Regions from separate parts of the Devosia sp. CN2-171 genome, predicted to be linked through region 2. Evidence: predicted binding sites of a transcription regulator. Region 2 holds the regulator's gene; the other holds the start of a gene.
What was found. Region 2 encodes HrcA, which represses chaperone genes, less so after heat shock. Its sites were predicted from a motif close to GTTAGCACTCNCNNNNNGNGAGTGCTAAC; they were not measured.
Positions count from the first base shown of each region.

Region 1 (3,628 bases), 1.2 Mb from region 2:
CGGCGACGCTGGCGGCGCTACAGGCGGGGGCGCACGAACACATCACGCGTCCGGTCAACGGCCCGGCCCTCGCAGCGCGGCTCGGCGAGCTGGCACTCCGGCATAGCCGCCCTATCGCCGGTGCCTTCCGTGGCCCGGCCGACCGCGAACGGCTCGCCGGGCTGCTCGACGCCTCGAACCAGCTGCAGACCGTGCTCGATTTCCTTGCCCGTGATCTGCCCGGCAGCGCCGAGCATCTCGAGGGCGTGGCGCGCCGGATCGTCGCCATGTTCGAGGACAGCGAGGCGCCTGCGCAACCCGACGCTCCGGCGGGCATGCGCCCCGCAGTGCTGCCGATGTGGCAGCAGGAGCAGCGCATCATCGAAGACGCCATCGACAGTTTTGGCGGCAATATCGCGCTCGCCGCCCAGGCGCTGGAGCTAAGCCCCTCGACGATCTATCGCAAGCGCCAGGCGTGGGCGGAGATGGAAGGGACGAAGGGCGCGGCTTAGGTCAGCCCTTAGCCAGCTTCTCGCGGGCCTTCTTTGCCGTCGCAAAGGCGCGGGCCTCTTCGCCGAGGGCGGAGCCCTTCTTCACCACGGTGCCTTCGGCGTCGACCAGCGACCAGTCCCACTTGGTGTTGGGGCCGACGCCACCGGTACGGCGGAGCTTGATTTCGAGTTCTGCGCTTACCGCCATGTGAACACCTTTGTAACCGAGTAGTTGAAGACCACGCTCATCAGCACGCCGAGCAGGCCGGCGACGTAGAACTGCCCGTCGAAGGCGTAGATCCAGCTCGCGACCGAGACGTTGGCCAATGCGCCAATGGAGCAGACGGCGTAGAAGGTCAAGAGACCGGTCAGCCAGCGCCAGCCGCGCAGCTTCTTGTTGGCGTAGGTCAACTCGTTGTTGACGACGAAATTGAAGGTCATCGCCACCACGACCGCGAGGATCTGAGCCCAGACAAAGTCGAGGCCGGCCCGCTCATGTGCGAGCCAGAGCGTGCCCATGTGGACGATCACGCCGAAGCCGCCAATGAGGCCGAACATCAGGAAGCTGGTCGGCAGCAGACCGCGGCTGAGCTTCGAAACGATCAGCCCCAGGAACTGGACCACGACGAGGGAGCTCATCTTGCTCTCGCCGGCATGGCGCGGCCGGAAGGTGTAGGGCACCTCGCCGATCCTCAGCTCGCGGCCACCGAGGGCGTGCGAGCGATGGGCCGAGACGATGATGTCGAGAAGGATCTTGAAGCCTTCCTCGCTGAGCGACGGGGCGAGCTGGTCGAACAGTTCGCGGCGCATCAGGAAGAAGCCGCTCATCGGGTCGGACAGCGCTTCGCCAGTGAGCAGGCTGGACAGGCGCGTGGCAAGCTTGGAGCCGGCTTCGCGGGTCTTGGACAGCCCGTCGCCGACGCTGCCTTCGGCCGTGTACCGGGTACCAACCACGACATCGTCGCCGGCAATCGCCTTCTCGAGCATCTGCGGCAGGATCGCCTCGTCGTGCTGCAGATCGGCGTCGATGACGGCGAAGTACGGAGCAGAGCTGGCGAGGATGCCCTCGATCACGGCCGAGCTGAGCCCACGTCGGCCGATACGGCGGATGGCGCGCACGTTGCGATACTGCTGGGCCATGCCGCGAACGACTTCAGCGGTGCCGTCGGGAGAGTTGTCGTCGACGACGATGAACTCGAACGGGATGCCGCTGAGCGCCGCCGTCACCTTCTCATAGAGGAGCGCTACATTGTCGCGCTCATTGAAGGTGGGGACGATGATGGCAAGCTGCGGGGCAACCCAGGCTTCGGGCGTGCGCTTGGAATAGGTATCGAACTGGACGACGCTCACGTCTGCTCCGGGGCAATTTCGGCTGTCAGGTACCGCCAAGATACGCGCTTGGCAACTTAACATCGCGCAGGTTTACGGTTTCTGTCGGGCACCGGAACGCCCGGTGGCCGAAGCCGTTGCATGCAGGGTTCGCATGCCTGCCACATTGCCAGATTATGGCTGGCGCCCAGCTTGACACCCTCCGAGCCCCCTCCTATATCCCCGGCAGCTGTCTAGCACTCCTCTCGGGTGAGTGCTAACAGCAGCGAAATTACTGAGGCTGATAGGAGCAAAAATGGCTTTCCGTCCCCTGCACGACCGCGTGGTCGTTCGGCGCGTCGACAGCGAAGAGAAATCCGCTGGCGGCATCATCATTCCCGATACTGCCAAGGAAAAGCCCTCCGAGGGCGTGATCGAGTCGGTCGGTCCGGGCGCCCGCGACGAGAGCGGCAAGATCGTCCCGCTGGACGTGAAGGCCGGTGATCGCGTGCTGTTCGGCAAGTGGAGCGGCACCGAGGTGAAGCTCGACGGCAAGGACCTGCTGATCATGAAAGAGTCCGACATCATGGGGATCATCGGCTGATCCAGCGCTCCCGCGCCGATCGACCGATCCCCGTCATTTTCTAAGGAGCGCCTCTCATGGCTGCCAAGGACGTAAAGTTCTCCACCGATGCCCGCGACAAGATGGTTCGCGGCGTCAACATCCTCGCCAACGCGGTGAAGGTCACGCTCGGTCCGAAGGGCCGTAACGTCGTGATCGACAAGTCGTTCGGTGCCCCGCGCATCACCAAGGACGGCGTCACCGTCGCCAAGGAAATCGAGCTCGAGGACAAGTTCGAGAACATGGGCGCACAGATGCTGCGCGCCGTGGCTTCGAAGACCAACGACATTGCCGGTGACGGCACCACGACCGCGACCGTGCTCGGCCAGGCCATCGTCAACGAAGGCATCAAGCTGGTTGCCGCCGGCATGAACCCGATGGATCTGAAGCGCGGTATCGATCTTGCCGTGACCGAAGTTGTCGAGAACCTCGGTAAGGCCAAGAAGACCATTTCGTCGAACTCCGAAGTTGCCCAGGTCGGCACCATTTCGGCCAACGGCGAGACCGCGATCGGCGACATGATCGCCAACGCGATGCAGAAGGTCGGCAACGAGGGTGTGATCACCGTCGAGGAAGCCAAGACCGCCGAGACCGAGCTAGACGTCGTCGAGGGCATGCAGTTCGACCGCGGCTACCTCTCGCCGTACTTCGTGACCAATGCCGAGAAGATGACCGCCGTCCTCGAGGACCCGGTGATCCTGCTGCACGAGAAGAAGCTTTCGAACCTGCAGTCGATGCTGCCGATCCTCGAAGCCGTCGTGCAGAGCCAGCGCCCGCTGCTGATCATTGCCGAAGACATCGAGGGCGAGGCTCTCGCCACCCTCGTCGTCAACCGTCTCCGTGGCGGCCTCAAGGTCGCGGCCGTCAAGGCTCCGGGCTTCGGCGATCGCCGCAAGGCCATGCTCGAGGACATCGCCGTCCTCACCGGCGGTTCGGTGATCTCCGAAGAACTTGGCATCAAGCTTGAGAACGTCACTCTCGACATGCTCGGCACTGCCAAGCGCGTGGAAATCTCCAAGGAGAACACCACGATCGTCGACGGTTCGGGCCAGAAGTCGGACATCGAGGGCCGCGTTGCCCAGATCAAGGCTCAGATCGAAGAGACGACGTCCGACTACGACAAGGAGAAGCTGCAGGAACGCCTGGCCAAGCTCGCCGGCGGTGTTGCGGTGATCAAGGTCGGCGGCTCGACCGAAGTCGAGGTGAAGGAGCGCAAGGACCGCGTCGA
Region 1 covers NZ_CP186479.1:1,746,670-1,750,297, forward strand. The annotation lists gene ACOYW5_RS08685 (helix-turn-helix domain-containing protein) at 1-491, shown strand, start outside; gene ACOYW5_RS08690 (hypothetical protein) at 493-678, opposite strand; gene ACOYW5_RS08695 (glycosyltransferase) at 669-1,820, opposite strand; gene ACOYW5_RS08700 (co-chaperone GroES) at 2,095-2,382, shown strand; gene groL (chaperonin GroEL) at 2,439-3,628, shown strand, end outside.
Region 1: a site for HrcA is predicted at 2,032-2,060, ahead of ACOYW5_RS08700 (co-chaperone GroES). Genes of this name have one in related genera too.

Region 2 (3,628 bases):
GAACGGCTCCTGCTCTGCCGTGCCCTGGATTTCGACGAACTTGCCGCTGCCGGTTAGGACAAAATTGGCGTCAGTATGCGCCTCGACGTCCTCGAGATAGTCGAGGTCGAGCACCGGGGTACCGCGATAGATGCCGCAGCTGATCGCCGCCACCGAATCGCGCAGCGGTTCGCCTTTGGTCAGCTTGCGCTCCTTGAGCCAGGTGATGGCATCGGCCATCGCCACGTAAGCGCCGGTGATCGAGGCGGTGCGGGTGCCGCCATCGGCTTCAAGCACGTCGCAATCCAGCGTGATCTGGTTCTCGCCGAGCGCCTGCATGTCGACCACGGCGCGGAGCGAGCGGCCGATCAGCCGCTGGATTTCCTGCGTGCGGCCCGACTGCTTGCCCGCAGCGGCTTCGCGCCGGGTGCGGGAGTCGGTGGCGCGCGGCAGCATGCCGTATTCGGCCGTGACCCAGCCGAGGCCCGAACCGCGCCGCCAGCTCGGCAGCGTCGTCTCGACCGTCGCCGTCACGTAGACGCGGGTGCCGCCAAAGCTGACGAGGCAGCTGCCTTCGGCCTTGGGGGAAACATTGCGTTCGAGCGTCACGGCCCGCATCTGGTCTGGCTGGCGTCCGGAAGGGCGCATATGGTCAAATCACCTAGGAAAGTACTTGTTAACCGCCTCTTAACCCTCGCGGCAGTCCGGAACAAGGCAGCCCGGCTTGGCGGCACACCGCTTTCGCCCTAAATGGTGAACATGGCCGATCGCACCAAAGCCCCCGAAGACGTGCTCGCGGTGCTGAACTCCCGCAGCCAGGACATTTTCAGAAAGCTCGTCGAGCGCTATCTCGACACCGGTACGCCGGTGGCGTCGCGCGATCTCGCCCGCATGCTGAGCGTCGGTCTGTCGCCGGCTTCGGTGCGCAACGTCATGGCCGATCTCGAGGATCTCGGCCTGATCGCCGCTCCGCACACCTCGGCCGGCCGGCTGCCGACGCAGCAGGGGCTGCGCTTCTTCGTCGATGCCATGCTCGAAGTGGGCGCGGTCAACGAGGACGAAAAGACCCAGATCGCCAAGCAGATCGAGGGGCCCGCCGCCTACGGGCAGGTCGAGGATCTCCTGACCGAAGCCAGCCAGCTGCTCAGCGGGTTGAGCCACGGCGCCGGCGTCGTCATCGCAACGAAGTCGGACCTCGTGCTCAAGCATATCGAGTTCGTCCGGCTCGATGCCGAACGCGCCATGGTGGTGCTGGTAGGCGAGGACGGCTCGGTCGAAAACCGCATCATGCCACTGCCGCCGGGGCTGACGGCGAGCGCCTTGACCCAGGCCTCGAACTACCTCGCCCATTTCGCTGTTGGAAAAACCATCGGCGAAACGCTGAAGGCCCTGCGCGCGCAACGCATCGAGACGCAGCACGAACTCGACGAACTGACCCGCAAGCTTGTCGAAGCCGGCCTCGCGACGCTCTCGAACAGCGGCGCCGCCGCCGCGCCGACGGTGATCGTGCGCGGACGCGCCAATCTCATCAACGACACCATGGCGTCCGAAGAGCTGCAGCGGATCCGGCAACTGTTCGAGGAGCTCGAAAGCCGCGACGGCCTGATCGAGCTGCTCGGCGATACCGAGCAGGCGCAGGGCGTGAAGATCTTCATCGGCTCTGAGAACAAGCTGTTCTCGCTCTCCGGCTCCTCAGTGATTCTTTCGCCCTACAAGGACGCCAACCAAAAGGTGGTGGGCGTGCTCGGCGTCATCGGGCCGACACGGCTCAATTACGCGCGCATCGTGCCAGTGGTCGACTATACCGCCAATGTCGTCTCGGCGATGATGGCGCGGAAGGGTTGAAGCCGCCGGGAACCTTTCCCGAGGCTTGAATCTTATGTCCCATTGGCCGATATGCGGGGCAACGCACCAGCGACAAGCATCAAGGTCACGCATGAACGACGAAACGACCAAGCCCGAGGACGACAAGGCTGCTGCCGCGGCTACCGAAACTCAGGGCGCCGAAACCAATACTCCGACCGAGGAAGCAGCAGCGGTCGATCCCACCGAGACGCTCAAGGCGGAGAACTCCGAGTTGCGCGACAAGCTGCTGCGCACCGTCGCCGAGATGGAAAATCTCCGGAAGCGCACCGAGCGCGAGGTGTCCGACACCCGCTCCTATGCCATCGCCGGTTTCGCCCGCGACATGCTGACGGCGACCGATTCGCTCAGCCGCGCCCTGCTCGTGCTGCCAGCCGAGGCACGCGAAAATGCCGATGGGGCGATGAAGTCGCTGATCGAGGGCATCGAGATGACCGAGCGGGAGATGCAGCGGCTCCTCGCCAAGCACGGCGTCAAGCCGATCGAGGCCGAGGGCCAGAAGTTCGACCCGCACAAGCACCAGGCAATGTTCGAGGTCCCGGATCCGTCGCGGCCGGAAGGCACCGTGGTCCAGGTGGTCCAGGCCGGTTTTGCCATCGGCGACCGCGTGTTGCGACCGGCCATGGTCGGCGTCGCCAAGGGCGGCGGGGCCAAGGGCCAGCCGGCCGAAGGCAGTATCGACAAGAGCGCCTGACACATCTGGAAAGATGTGATTTCAAAGGGCGCTGCGGCGCCCTTTTCGTTGTCCGCGAGACTGGGAGGAGCCCGATGGACAGCCTCTACGACGATGCCGACCTCTATGACCTCGTCGCCCCGCGCGACGACGAGATGGAGCGCTTCTATGTCGAGGCGGCAGGTGGACCCGGCCGTACTGTCCTCGAACTTGCCTGCGGCTCGGGCCGGATCACCGCGCCTCTCGCAAGGAGCGGAGCAGAGGTCACCGGCGTCGACATTTCCGCCACCATGCTGGATCGCGCCCGGGCGGTGCTGGCCGGGTCCGCGGCTGAGCTGGTGGAGGCCGACATGCGTGAACTCGATCTCGGACGTCGGTTCGACACCGTCGTCGTCGCGGCCAACTCGCTCCTCCACCTCCACACACGCGAAGATTTCGTCCGCGCCTTCTCGGCGGTTCGGCGGCACCTCGCGTCGGGCGGACGGCTGGCGTTCGACATCTTCGTTCCGAGCCCTCGGCTGCTGAGCCTGCGGCAGAACGAGCGCCAGCTACTGGGCGTCTTCGGCCATCCGGAACGGGGCGAGGTCGCGATCGAAGAGACGATCGCCTACGATCCGATCACCCAGGTCAGCCGTGCCGACTGGTACTGGTCGACCGCCGCCGCCCCGGATTTCCGGCATACGCAACTCGAGATGCGCCAGGTCTTCCCGCAGGAACTGCCGCTGCTGCTGGAGCTCGGCGGGCTGCGGCTCGAAGCCCGATACGGCGGGTTCGATCGCTCACCGCTCACACCACAGAGCCGCCGCCAGGTCTGCGTGGCCGTCGCCGCCTAGTGCGCCACCAAATCCGGGCACATGGTCACGTCGTATTTCGCACCCGGCCGGCCCAGTTCGGCGACCACGCGGCTGTCGTAGTCCTCGCGGATGAGGGTGATGGCGGCTTCGTCCTTGCCCTCGGCCTCGAGCATCATGTCGGCGCGGCTGGCGAGGTCCTCGGACCAGGCTTCGTACTGGTCGCCCTCGGCATCGTTGCCGGCATCGTAGGCGTCGGTCGAGAGCCAGTAGAAGGCGCTGCCGCACCAGAGCAGGCGGTCGGCGGCGGGTGAAAGTTCCT
Region 2 covers NZ_CP186479.1:2,992,994-2,996,621, forward strand. The annotation lists gene rph (ribonuclease PH) at 1-627, opposite strand, end outside; gene hrcA (heat-inducible transcriptional repressor HrcA) at 739-1,824, shown strand; gene grpE (nucleotide exchange factor GrpE) at 1,916-2,536, shown strand; gene ACOYW5_RS14800 (class I SAM-dependent methyltransferase) at 2,611-3,348, shown strand; gene ACOYW5_RS14805 (hypothetical protein) at 3,345-3,628, opposite strand, start outside.